3 regions of the Gordonia sp. DT101 genome follow, and region 3 is predicted to be linked to each of the others. Evidence: predicted binding sites of a transcription regulator. Region 3 holds the regulator's gene; each other region holds the start of a gene.
The links. Region 3 encodes LexA, which represses DNA repair genes until DNA is damaged. Its sites were predicted from a motif close to CGAACANNTGTTCG; they were not measured.
Positions count from the first base shown of each region.

Region 1: ACLQ3I_RS14790 (DUF222 domain-containing protein) is a predicted target of LexA. The motif match lies at 2,243-2,256, and genes of this name have one in related genera.
Region 2: ACLQ3I_RS00545 (SAV_6107 family HEPN domain-containing protein) is a predicted target of LexA. The motif match lies at 1,681-1,694, and genes of this name have one in related genera.

Region 1 is NZ_JBNCLX010000003.1:737,760-742,179, reverse strand. It holds gene ACLQ3I_RS14795 (alpha/beta fold hydrolase) at 1-783, shown strand, start outside; gene ACLQ3I_RS14790 (DUF222 domain-containing protein) at 977-2,227, opposite strand; partial or broken gene ACLQ3I_RS14785 (LutC/YkgG family protein) at 2,333-2,964, opposite strand; gene ACLQ3I_RS14780 (LutB/LldF family L-lactate oxidation iron-sulfur protein) at 2,961-4,420, opposite strand, start outside.
Region 2 is NZ_JBNCLX010000001.1:118,138-122,557, reverse strand. It holds gene ACLQ3I_RS00555 (phytoene desaturase family protein) at 1-917, opposite strand, end outside; gene ACLQ3I_RS00550 (GNAT family N-acetyltransferase) at 937-1,593, opposite strand; gene ACLQ3I_RS00545 (SAV_6107 family HEPN domain-containing protein) at 1,846-2,319, shown strand; gene ACLQ3I_RS00540 (DUF3040 domain-containing protein) at 2,480-2,881, shown strand; gene mraZ (division/cell wall cluster transcriptional repressor MraZ) at 3,344-3,784, shown strand; gene rsmH (16S rRNA (cytosine(1402)-N(4))-methyltransferase RsmH) at 4,077-4,420, shown strand, end outside.
Region 3 is NZ_JBNCLX010000006.1:178,351-182,770, forward strand. It holds gene hrpA (ATP-dependent RNA helicase HrpA) at 1-874, shown strand, start outside; gene nrdR (transcriptional regulator NrdR) at 954-1,445, opposite strand; gene ACLQ3I_RS20165 (LysM peptidoglycan-binding domain-containing protein) at 1,549-2,100, opposite strand; gene lexA (transcriptional repressor LexA) at 2,338-3,096, shown strand; gene ACLQ3I_RS20175 (putative PEP-binding protein) at 3,111-4,420, opposite strand, start outside.

The DNA of each region.
Region 1 (4,420 bases), on a different contig from region 3:
CCCGGCCGCGGGCCGACCTACGTCACCGATTCCGGACCGAAGGACGCACCCGCGGTATTCCTGCTGCATTCGGTTCTGACCACCGGACTGCTGTGTTGGTACCCGGTGATCCCCGAACTGAATCAGCGGTACCGAGTCATCACGATGGATCAGCGGTGGCACGGTCGCGGCATCCGCTCGGATGGCTTCGACCTGGTGGACTGCGCCGACGATGTGGTGGCCCTGGCCGACACACTCGGCATCGACAAATTCATCGCGGCGGGCTTCTCGATGGGTGGCGGCATCGCCCAGCTGACGTGGCGGCAACACCGACAACGCGTCGCGGGACTGGTGCTCTGCTCGACCGGGCCCTATTTCAGCACCCGCGACCCCGCGCACCGGGCCAATGCCCAGCGGACCGGACGACTGCTGACCGCGACGAGCCGGATCATGCCGAAACCGTCGCGACGCCTCGACGACACCTCCGCCCACACCGCGGTGTGGGCGATGCGTCAGTTCTTCTCCACCCCGCTGGGGCAGATGGGGCAATTCGGTGACGGACTCGGTGAATTCGACTCGCGCCCATGGCTCGACGAGATCGATGTGCCCACCTCGGTGGTGGTCTCCGTCCGGGACCGGGTGGTGGAGCCGGAACGTCAGCAACTGCTCGTCGACGGGATCCCGGGAGCGCGGCGGTTCGAGGTCGATGGCGGACATGCGTGCTGCGTCCTCGGTGCACAGTTCTTCATCCCGCCGTTCACCGAGGCCGTCGACGCCGTCAGTGAGGTCTCGATCGGGGCGTGAGCGTCTCGCCGGTGGCCTGCCACCGGGTGGCGGCACGGCACCGCCTACCGCGCACCCAGTCGCCGATGCTTCGGGACGGGCCGTCGGGTACGCGACACCGGTTGGCGCCATTACGGTTTCACACTATTGACTTGTCAAGGTTCGATTGCGGTCCCGGGCGCTGCCGGGTGCATGGGTGAATGGTCAGCTGGAGTCAGGCGGCGAGCGGGAGGTCGCCGACGGTCATCGTGCGTCGGTTGTAGGCGGGCAGTGGTCGTCGTCTGGGATCCACCGTGGCAGGCGGGATGAGCCATGGATGGCTGTCTGTGCCGATCACCACATCCCACCCGTTGTGGTGTACGTCGGCGTGGCACGACGGGCAGAGCAAGCAGCCGTTGGCCAGGCATGTCTCTCCGTCATCTGCCCAGTGCTTGATGTGATGCGCTTGCGTCCGACTCGCCGGCGCACCACATTTGACGCAGCATCGGTCTCGTACGTAAAGCGCCTTGCGGATGTGGGCAGGGAACAGTCGCTTGTCGCGGCTCATGTCCAGCGGCACCCGCTCGCCGTCGACGAGGACGGTGGTCACCGTGGCGTCGCAGGACAACCTGCGCAGCGTGGCCTCGGTGATGGACCCCATGAACTGCAATGACGCTCGTGTCGGCGCGTCGGCAGGGACGGTCAGCAGAACCTGGGTGCGCGGGGCGGATGTGTTCTCGCCGCCGCGGGCGGCGATGTCGAGCAGGGTCTCCAGGGCGTCGGCGCGGCGTCGGCCGGGGGTGCGGGAGTCGGGTGAGCCGTCGGGTTCGGGCCTGGGAGCTGACAGCTCCTCGATCGCGGAACTGAGCTTCTCGCCGACCTCGGCGTCGAGTTCGGCGAGAACATGCAATCGGCCGTCGTCGGTCACCTGATGGTCGAGGGTGTTGATCGAGCGGTCCTCGGCGGCCGGAAGGCCGCCGTCGACCTGCGCGGCGAGTTCATTGCCGATGACCCGGGCGCGTGCCGTGACCTCGGCGGGTGTGGCACCAGAGAAGAACTGGCCGAGGAGGTCGGTGACCTGGCGATGGCGTGCCTCGTCGTCGACGGGCTCGGGGGACCGGGTGGCGATGTGGTTGACGCCCTTGACGATCGCATCGACATGCTCTCCCGATATCGCGCCGTCTCGGGCGTGCGCGCACAGGGTCGGCAACGAGGCCATCGATGACGAGGCGCGTAGCAATCGCGCCGCGACGGCGGGTGCGAATCCCATGACGATCAACAACTCTCGTGTCGATCGGCCGTGATCCTTCGCGATGCCGAGTCGATCGAGCATGCCCGCAAGCACGGCGGCCCGATGATCGATCAGGTTGCGCAACGTCACGACCGACCTCATCGCCTCGTACGCTTCACGTCCCGTGGTCGAGTCGTCGAAGTGGCATTCCCTGAGCGAATCGGCGACGCCGATGAGATCCCCCGCTGTTCTCATGCCATCCAATGTAGTCGAACAAACGTTCGAATACAAGACCAATTCGCAAGCAGTGCAAGAAAATTCAGCCACTTCAGTGAACGTCAGTGAACAGGAGTCACACGCTCACCGCACGATCAGCACGTGCAATGTCCGGGGTCCGTGGACGCCCTCCACGCGATCGAGTTCGATGTCGCTGGTGGCGCTCGGCCCACTGATCCACGTCTGCGGATGCGTGTGGACCCCGGTCTCGACGAGCCGGGCGACCGCCTCGGGGACATCGCCGACCACCTGATCGGCGTCGACGATGCATATGTGGACATCGGGTACCAACGACACCGCGCGTCGGCCCTGGCCCGGTCCGTGGTCGAGGACGATGGTGCCGGTGTTGGCCATCCCGACCGTTGCGGTTGTCACCACGGCGCCCACGGAATCGAGCTCGGCGGGTGACAGACCGTCATCGTTTGCCAGTTCAGGTCCAGACCGAGCCGCCTCCGGACATCGCCGTCGGCCAAGATCGGTCCGTCGACGTCGGACAGTGCGGCGGTCACGGCAGCGCCGAGATCGTCCGCCGACACCTGCTCGACCACTGCACGGTAGTCGGCCACCCGCTCGGCGAAGCGATCGATCAGGCCGAGGTCACCGGTGCTCACCGTCTGCCCGTACGCCCAGTCGACGGGCGTCTCGTCCACGTGGGGATCGCTGACGTCGTCGAGTGCGGTCCGGATTCGTCCGAGTATCTCGTCGCGCGCACTCATCTCCCGCCCTCGCCGTCCCGGTCGTGTCGGGGACCGCGCTCGCGTTTCCACCAGTCTCGGAACGACTCTGCCGGTGGTACCGGGATGTCGCGGGCCGAACTCCAGCCGGCCAGCGGTCCTGGAATCGACCCGATCGTGGTGCGCCGCCGGAAGAGTCGGTTGCTCGAGGTCGCCGCCTTCTGTGCGGCCTCCAGCCGCTTGTGGGAGCCGAACATCCAGGCCATCGCCTTCATCGCCGCGGCCTCCGCCGTCGGGAGTCCGCCGCGATGTTCGTCGACGACCCGGGTCCGCAAGTGCACCAGCAGTTCCGGTATGTCGATACGCACCGGACAGGCGTCGAAGCAGGCGCCGCACAGGCTGGACGCATACGGCAGCGACTGATCGACAGCCGAGCCGGTGCCGCGTAGCTGCGGAGTGAGTATCGCGCCTATCGGGCCGGGGTAGACCGAGCCGTAGGCGTGGCCACCTGCGCGCTCGTAGACCGGGCACACATTGAGGCACGCCGAGCAGCGGATGCACCGCAACGCATCACGGCCCACCTCGTCGGCCAGCACGGTGGTCCGATTGTTGTCGAGCAGGACGATGTGCACATTCTGTGGACCGTCTCCCGGGGTGACGCCGGTCCAGATCGATGTGTACGGATTCTCCCGTTCGCCGGTGCTCGACCGCGGCAGCACCTGGAGAAAGACCTCGAGGTCGGACCAACTCGGCAGCACCTTCTCGATACCGACCACCGAGATCAAGGTTTCGGGGAGGGTGAGGCACATCCGGCCGTTGCCCTCGGACTCGACGACCACGAGACTCCCGGTGTCGGCGACCGCGAAGTTGGCACCGCTGATCCCGACCTTTGTCCTTAGGAACTTCTCCCGCAGGTGGAGTCGTGCCGCCTCGGCGAGGCGGCGCGGATCGTCAGTGAGGTCGTCGGGGGCCGGTCGTCCGACCTCCTTCATGCGTCGCAAGAAGATCTCACGGACCTCGCTGCGGTTGCGGTGGATGGCGGGGACAAGGATGTGACTGGGCCAGTCGTCGCCGAGTTGCACGATCAACTCGGCGAGGTCGGTCTCCCAGGCGTCGATGCCCGCCGCCTGCAACGCCTCGTTGAGCTCGATCTCCTGAGTGGCCATCGACTTGACCTTGACCACCTCGTCGGCGCCCGTCCGGCGGACGAGATCGACGACGATCCGGTTGGCCTCCTCGGCGTCCCGGGCCCAGTGCACCACCGCGCCGGCCGCGGTGGCCTTCTCCTCGAACTGCACCAGGTAATGGTCGAGGTGACGGAGGGTGCGGTTCTTGATCGCCTCCGCGGCCCGTCGGAGTTCCTCCCAGTTGTCGAGCTCGCCGACGACACTCGCACGCTTGGCGCGGATGATGCCGGTGGCGTGGGCGAGATTTCGACGTTGGGTGGTGTTGGCGAGTTCCTCGCGCGCTGCCACCGGGAACTTCGGCATGCCGACGA
Region 2 (4,420 bases), on a different contig from region 3:
ATGTGACAGGCCGCGATCACTTTTCGCGCGCAGTGACCTTCGCCGTCCACGGTCCGGACCTGCCAGTGGTCGCCGCACCGGGTGATCGTGGTGGCGGCGCGGCCCAGCAGCACCTCGCCGCCGTCGCTCCCGAGCCGGCCGAGAAGGGCCTCGGTGAGTGCCCCGCTGCCACCGATGGCGCGGCCGGGCGGGATGTCGTGTTGGAGCGCGGCGAAGCCGACCATCGGGGCGGTACCGGGTGCGCTCATCGATGGACCGGACTGCGCACCGAACCAGGCCAGCGCGGCCTTGAGTGGCTCGGAGGTGAACCACCGGTCGAGCAGGGTGTCGCCGGAGGACATCAGCTCCTGCGTCAGGGAGAGCATCGCACCGGTCCGGTGTCCGATGAGTCCCGTCCGGGCGGAGTCGGCGGTGCTCGCGAGACCGGTGAACGCCGCAGCGAACCGTCCCGGACCCGCCGGGGCGTAGAACGCGCGCATGACTGACTTGGCCCGGGGTCGCCACACCTCGACGAATCGTCGGTAGGCCTCGGCGTCGTCCGACCCGACCGCACGCTCGATCGACTCGCACGTGGCGTCGAGGTCGGTGCGGAAGATGATCGGCCCGGTCCGATCGGTCGAGGGGGCGAACGCCCAGGGATCACAGTCGACGTAACGCAGTCCGTGATCGGCGAGAGACAGCTCGTCGAGGATGGGGGAATGGCGGATCATCAGGTGCGCCGACGACCCGCGATCGACCCGATAGCCGGGGAAACGCTCGACCGTGGAGACCGCGCCACCGGCGACGTGGTCGCGTTCGATGACGCGCACCGATCGCCCGGCACGGGCCAGGTAGGCCGCCGCGACCAGGCCGTTGTGGCCCGCCCCGACGACGATCGCGTCGAGTGGCCGATGGGTTCGATCGCCGGCGGGGCTCACGCCCGGCGATTCCGCCCGGTCATCGTGCCCGGGCCGGGTCGTCGGGGCCCAGCGGAAGCGGCCGTCCCAGAAATGCGAACGGGCGCGGATCGCCCGTGAAGGTGAAATGGCGCAGTATGTCGACGAATCCCATTCGCCGGTACAGGGACCAGGCGCGGTTGTCCTCGGCAGGCGCCTCGGGGGTCGACAGCAACACCTGGCACTCGGGCCGACCGGCGAGCAACCGGCCGAGGAGCCACTGTCCGATGCCGCGTCCCTGTGCCGTCGGGTGCACGTGCAGTTCGGTGAGCTCGAAGTAGTCGCGGGTGATCGCATCGACGGAGGGATCGGAATGTCCCGCCTGGCGCAGGCCGATGCGGAGCTGCTGATTCCACCACTGGTCGCGTGCGCCCTGATAGCCGTAGGCGATCCCGACGAGGAGTTCGTCGTCGGCGAGGGCCACCGGCCGGGCCAAGCGCCGACGCACCATCTGCGGGGAGGTGATCTCCGTGGCCGGCACCGTCGCCACCGCCCCGACCGCACGCCAGCCGGGCCGGGTGATGTGGTCGCGCCAGAGCGCCGCCCGGTGAATCTCGGTACCGCGTGGGTAGTTCATCGCGGTCACGTAGATGTCGAGGGCGGGTTCGAGCCAAATCCGGGAATCCTGGCCGGTCAGATCAACGAGGCGGATCGTCAACGAACGTCTGTCCTCTCGTCGAACAATGGACATCGGGGTCGGCCGTCGCCTTGAAGGTGACGGAGGTGCTAGCTATATTGAATATGTCGAACGGGTGTTCGATGAATCAGCCTCCGCAAGCTGTTCTGTCCACCCGGCCGACATCGGGCGTCGGCCCGACGGCGACGAGGGAAGCGTTTGCTGTCGGGCCGACGTTGTATACAGCAGTCGCACCGCATACAACGACGGCCGACTGACCACGGGGAGGTGGACATGCCCAACTCGATTCCGACGACCGGGTCCACGACGGACATCGATCCGATCGTGGTGGGACGTAGCCGTGACCTGCTCGACCGCGCCCAGAACCTGTTCGACAACGCCGACGGCGTCGACGACTCCGCAGAGCGCTTCCGTCAGTACTACCTCACCGCGTTGCGTGCCGCAGGCGCGGCGCTGGAGATCCACGAACCGACGAACAGGCCGGTCCGACGCAGGCATTCCCGTAGCGCCTGGAATCGGGTTCCGGTGGTGGTGCCGGAGCTCGACGACCACGCCGCCTACTTCGCCGCCCGCTCGCGGATACGTCTCGACATCGAGGCCGGCCTGATCCGCTCGATCGATGATCGCGCGGTCCAGCAGATGCGCCGTAGGGTCATCGACCTGCTAAATGCCGTCGAGGCGTTGCTGATCTCGTACGAACAAGGCAAGTTGCCCCACCAGGCCGCGCATTCGGACCGGACCGCGTAACGGTATGATCCGACCCAACCTCGGGTAATGGTGGTCGCCGGGTGATTCTGCTCGTATCATGGGAAATTGAAGCCGCAGACGGCGGCAGACGGCGTCGACATCGCGCAGGACCGGCAACGGCGATGCGGTCGGGTCGGTGGAGTGGGAGTTAGGAGGGTCGGTGCCTCTTTCGGAGCACGAGCAGCGGATGCTCGAACAGATCGAAAGCGCTCTGTATGCCGAAGACCCGAAGTTCGCGTCGAGCGTCAAGCGTCGTCGCCTCGGACGGTCCAGCGGCCGGCGCCGCCTGCAAGCGGTTGCCATCTTCGTTGTGGGTCTGGTCCTCCTCGTCGGTGGACTCATCGTCGAGGTGCGCGTCGGCGGGTTCCCGATCATCAGCCTCGTCGGCTTTCTCGTCATGTTCGGGGCCGGGTTGCTCGCCCTCTGGGGCGGCGGCAGTCGATCAGCGGGGGCAGACCGTGAGCAAGGCCCCGGTGCCAAGGAATCCCGCGGCGGCGGACCCAAGCGAAAGTTCTCCGAACGCATGGAAGAGCGGTTCAACCGCCGCTTCGAGCAGGAGTAGATTCTCCGCCGGGTGAGACCGGCGCCAGGTCGTTCACAGACCGCACACCACTTCGGTGTGCGGTCTTTTCGGCTTCGACGCCCGCCGGTTGAGGCCGGCGACCCGTCCCGCGACTCCCAGCCGCTTTCTCCACGGTGCCCCGCTTCGATTGCCCACCTGCCCCACCCCGATTCCCCACGGTGCCCCACCGGCGTGCCCCACTACGCCCCACCGTGGGCGGACTTCATGTCTCACCTGGCACTTTGATGTGATTGAGCATCATTGCCACCACCCGCCTGTGCTTGCGACGCGCCGTGTCGCGGATCGTTCCCCACTCGAAATCAGGCCATTGAACTGGACTTTTCTGATCCTGTGGAGGGTAAGTGGAGCGTCGGGGGTGGAAAGTGGAGGAAAGTGGGGTACTGTGGCAGCACTGGGTGAGGCGAACCGGACGTCGAACCCAGTAGGGCAGGAGGTGACGACATGTCCGTGCGATTTGTCGGCACCTACACGCCCAAGTTGGACGACAAAGGGCGGCTCACGTTGCCCGCCAAGTTCCGCGACGCGCTGGCAGGAGGGGTGATGGTCACACGAGGCCAGGACCGCAGCCTGTCGGTGTATCGGGCCGAAGAGTTCGACGCGATAGCGGAACAGACGATGGCGGCATCGCGGAACAACCCGGAGGCGCGGGCGTTCCAGCGGTACTTCTTCGCGAGTACCGATGAGCAGCGGCCGGACGGACAGGGACGGATCACCTTGTCCGGTGAGCACCGGAACTATGCCGGCCTGTCCAAGGACTGCGTGGTGATCGGCGGGTTCGATCACCTCGAGATCTGGGACGCGCAGACATGGAGCGACTACCAGAGTCAGCACGAGGAGGACTTCTCCGCCGCGGGCTCGGCAGCCCTGGACGCGTTGCTCTAGCAGGCACCGCCCGGGCAGACAGATGAATACGGGATCGGATGGGTCGAGGCCTCGGCCCGGAGCGACCCTGGCGTACTTCCCCAACGCCAGGTGCGCGATCGGGCCGAGACCCCGCCTCATCGGAGACCTCCCGTTGCGAGCCCTCACCGCCCGAGACCGACGAATCGAACCGCACAGTCCGAGGAGGAGGTCGGTGAACGCACGCCACGAGGAGCCGGACGGCGAATCCGGTCGGCTCACTCCGCACGCGGAGCCGAGCGGTGCGCCCCGCCGTTCTGGCGAGTTCGGTCATCTGCCGGTGATGGCGGACCGCATGGTCGACCTCATCACGGCAGCGTTCCCCCGAAGCGCCGGCACTCCGATCTTCGTGGACGGCACGCTCGGGGCAGGCGGCCACACCGAGCTCATACTGCGCGCCGATCCACGGGTCCGGGTGATCGGCATCGACCGGGACAGCAACGCGCTCGACATCGCGCGCGACCGCCTGTCAGAGTTCGGTGAGCGGATCACCTTTCATCAGGCCCGTTTCGACGAGATCGGCGAGGTGATGACCGACGTCGGTGTCGACCTCGTCGACGCGGTGCTCTTCGACCTCGGCGTGTCGTCCATGCAACTCGACCGTCCCGACCGGGGTTT
Region 3 (4,420 bases):
CGTCCACACCTCGTGGAGTGCCGACGGCATCGGCGACCTGCCCGAAACCACCACTACGACTGTCGCGGGCCAGACGATCACCCGCTATCCGGGCCTCGATGTCGTGCGGGACGATGCAGGCCGAGCAACCGGCGTGACACGGACCGAGTCCGTCACCGCGACCGAACGCGACCACAAGCTCACGAACGCGGTGGTGGTGTTGCTGGAGACGACGATCCCGACGCTGTCCAAGAAGATCATCGGCACCCTCGACCCCGCCGGACGGTTGGCGCTGAGTCAGAGCCCGTATCGGCGAGGTGACGATCTGCTGGCCGACTGCACCCGGCGCGCGGTCCGCGATGCCGTGGCCACCCGAGATCTCACCATCATCCGGACGCCGGACCAGTTCACGCGGCTCCGCGACCAGATCCGATCGACCGTGACGGACGCGGCCCCCGAGTACTTCGCGCTCGCCACCGACGTTCTCCGACATCTGGCCCCGCTCCGATCGGAGATCGACCAGGACAGCGGGTCCGTCGCGGCCGACGACGTGTCCGAGCAACTGGAAAATCTCGTCTTCGACGGATTCGTGGCGGCCACCCCACGCACATATCTCACCGAGATCCCCCGATACCTTCAGGCGGCGGAGAACCGATTGGCCGACCTCTTGGCATCATCGAGCCGCGATCGCGATGCCCTGGCCGCGGTCGACCGCGTGATCGCGCACTGGAATCAGCGAGTCGCCCAGCTCCCCGTCGGTCGGCGCGATGCCTTCAACGAGTACGCACATTGGATGGTCGAGGAACTGCGGGTCGGTCTGTTCTCGCAGCGCCTCGGTACCGCCTATCCGATCTCCGAGAAGCGAGCGCTCCGCTTTCTGGACGCGTTCCGCTGAGCTCTCTGGACGGGTTCCGCTGAGCTCTCTGGACGGGTTCCGCTGAGCGCATGTCCGAGCGCACATCGCCCGGGCGCCGTCATTCCGAGACGATCGACCCCGTGGCGTCCACTGTCTTCCCGTGCGTCAAGTCGCCCTGCAGGTCATCGATCTCACGCTGGAAGTCCTCGAGCGAGTCGAACGAGCGGTACACCGACGCAAATCGGAGGTAGGCCACCTCGTCGAGCTCACGCAGCGGCTTGAGGATCGCCAATCCCACTTCGTTGCTGGGGATCTCGGCCGATCCGGATGCGCGCACGGCATCCTCGACCTGTTGCGCGAGCTGGGCGAGCGCGTCTTCGGCCACCGCGCGGCCCTGGCACGCCCGACGAACTCCGCGCATCACCTTCTCACGACTGAACGGCTCGGTGACCCCGTTGCGTTTCGCCACCGACAGCACGGCGCTCTCCACCGTCGAGAACCGGCGACCACACTCCGCACACGAACGGCGCCGTCGGATCGCCTGCCCTTCATCGGCGACACGCGAGTCGATGACCTTGGTGTCTTCGTTCTTACAAAACGGGCAGCGCATGTTGTCCTCACGCACATCTCGGGACACTCCGGCGCACCGGATGCTCGCTACGCCGTGCCGGTTCCCGGCTGGAACCTGTGCCATGGAGGATACCGTCCGTTGCTCAGCGGTATGCGGGCGCGATCAGCGCCTGCCCGACATGGAGGCCCGAGGCGGGCAGGGCGTTGCGCTCGACGATCTGATCGATGACCGACTGGCGCGGCAGATCCGGCGCCACCCGATCGGCGATCGAGCTCAGGGAGTCGCCCTGCCGCACATGCACCACCTCGGTGCCCACCGGTTGCGGGGCGACGGACGCGGCGTAGTTCGTCCCCACGATGGCGACGACCCAGACGAGCGCGGCCAGTGCACCCCCGACCAGCACCGCCAGTGCGGCCGCACGACGGCGGGCATAGACCCGCCGATCGTCCGCCGGTGCCGCACACCGGGTGCCGACGATCGTCGTGCCCGGGTTATAACGCCCGGCCGGACGTCGGTCGGCCGGACGGGTCGGCTCGACCCTGGCGGCGCGCCGGGGACGCGTGCCGACGCCCGACGTGACCGGCCGTCGCGGCGCGCCCGTCGGTGTCTCGCGGGACCGGGTCCCGCTGCTCGGCAGATCGCGCACGAGCGTCTCGCGGGTCGACGCCTCACGGGTCAAGGTGGCTGTGCTCATCGTGTCCTCCTGGGATCCGAATCGGCCGTCCCCTCGATCACATGTTCGATGGAACGCATGTTCGATTTGTAGCACGATGCCCCGACAAAGTCTCGACACGCGTCGAACAAATGTTTGAACCTGTCGGCGGGTTCGGTTAACCTCGGCCGTGAGACACGCGATCGACCAGCAATTTTGCGAGACGAACCCGATTCGGCGACAGCCGACGATGCAACAGCCGACAGGAAGGACTCAGCGATGAGCGACAAGGCCGGCGGGCGGCGCGGAGCCTCCCGCGCGATCCACGAGAGCGTAGACGCCCCCGACGAGTCGTCCGATCCGGCACCCGTCGTCGCCGACCCCGAGTTCGCGGAGACAGCCCTCACCGCACGCCAGCGCGGGGTCCTGGAGTTCATCCGCCAGTCCGTGCGGGAGCGTGGCTATCCGCCCAGTATCCGCGAGATCGGCGACGCGGTCGGACTGACCTCGACGTCATCGGTGGCGCATCAGCTCCGCACCCTGGAACGCAAGGGATTGCTCAAGCGCGATCACAACCGGCCGCGTGCGGTGAACATCCAGGACGGCGACCACACCCCGCCGGGCGGTGCCGCTGCCGGACTCGCCGACGGTCAGGAGCTGCCCACGCCGACCTTCGTGCCCGTCCTCGGTCGGATCGCCGCCGGCGGACCGATCCTGGCGGAGCAGGCCGTCGAGGACGTGTTCCCGCTCCCGCGAGAACTGGTCGGTGAGGGATCGCTGTTCCTGCTGCGCGTCGTCGGCGAGTCGATGATCGACGCCGCCATCTGCGACGGCGACTGGGTGGTGGTCCGGCAACAGAACGTCGCAGACAACGGCGACATCGTCGCAGCAATGATCGACGGCGAGGCGACCGTGAAGACGTTCAAGCGCAAGGACGGTCACGTCTGGCTGATGCCGCACAACGAGCTCTTCGATCCCATCCCCGGCGACGAGGCCGCGATCCTCGGCAAGGTCGTCACGGTGATGCGGCGCGTGTGAGGGTCGCCTGAGGGTCAGCCGTCGAGCGCCGCCGACGCGACCGCACGGGCCTCGGCGGGACCGGCGGTCGTCAGCACCGCTTGTGCGGCAGACCGGCATTGGTCGAGAGTCACCTCCGCGAGGCGTGCGCCGACCGGGGCAGCCGCGGCGGGCGCCGCGGACAACGAACTGACACCCATGCCGACGAGCACACACGCCAGCAACGGATCGGCGGCCGCCTCACCGCACACCCCGACCGGCTTGTCCGCCGCCTGACCGGCGCGGGCGACCATGTCGATCAGCGCGAGCGCGGCCGGCTGCCACGGATCCGTCAGCGTGGCGAGTTCGGCCGACATCCGATCGGCGGCCATCGTGTACTGCGTCAGATCGTTGGTGCCGATCGAGACGAAGTCGACCTCCGCCAGGATCGCCGCAGCCAGGATCGCGGCAGCCGGCACCTCGACCATCACCCCCGCGACCAACCCACGGCGACGCACCTCGCCCGCGAATTCCGCTGCCTCGGAAGGCGATGCGATCATCGGGGCCATCACCCACGGCGTGGCTCCGCCCTCCTGCGCGGCGGCCGCGATCGCATCGAGCTGCACCGCGCGGATATCGGGATGGTCGATGGCGATGCGATTGCCCCGGACGCCCAGCGCCGGATTGGCCTCATTCAGTTGGGTCACGAATTTCAGCGGCTTGTCCGACCCGGCGTCGAGCGTCCGGATCACCACTTTCTGATCGGCGAACGCGTCGATCACCTCGCGGTACAGCGTCGTCTGCTCGGCGATCGTCGGCGCCTCGGCGCGATCGAGGAACGCCAGCTCCGTGCGGAACAGCCCGACCCCCTCGACCGGATAGCCGGATGCGGTCCGTGCCGACGCCCCGTCGGCGACGTTCGCGAGCACCGAGACCCGATGTCCGTCCGCGGTCGCCCCAGGGCCCGTCCACGACGCCACCGCAGCAGCTTTGCGGCGGCTCTCGTCGACACCGGCGAGCGCCTTCGCCTCGTCGGGTTCGATCTCCAGAGTGCCCGCCGTACCGTCGACGAGCACTCTGGTGCCGACGGCCACGGTCGCGAGCCGGCCGACTGCGACAACGCACGGAATCCCCAACTGACGGGCGATGATCGCCGTGTGACTCGTCGGACCTCCGAGACGGGTGACCAACGCGATGATCAGTGTCGGATCGAGTCCGGCAGTATCCGCCGGGGCGAGGTCGTCGGCGAGCAGCACCGACGGCACGGGCGGTTCCGGTACGCCGGGCTCGGGTACCCCGAGCAACTCGGCGACAACCCGATCCCGGACGTCGTTGAGATCGGTGACCCGTTCGGCCATCAGTCCGC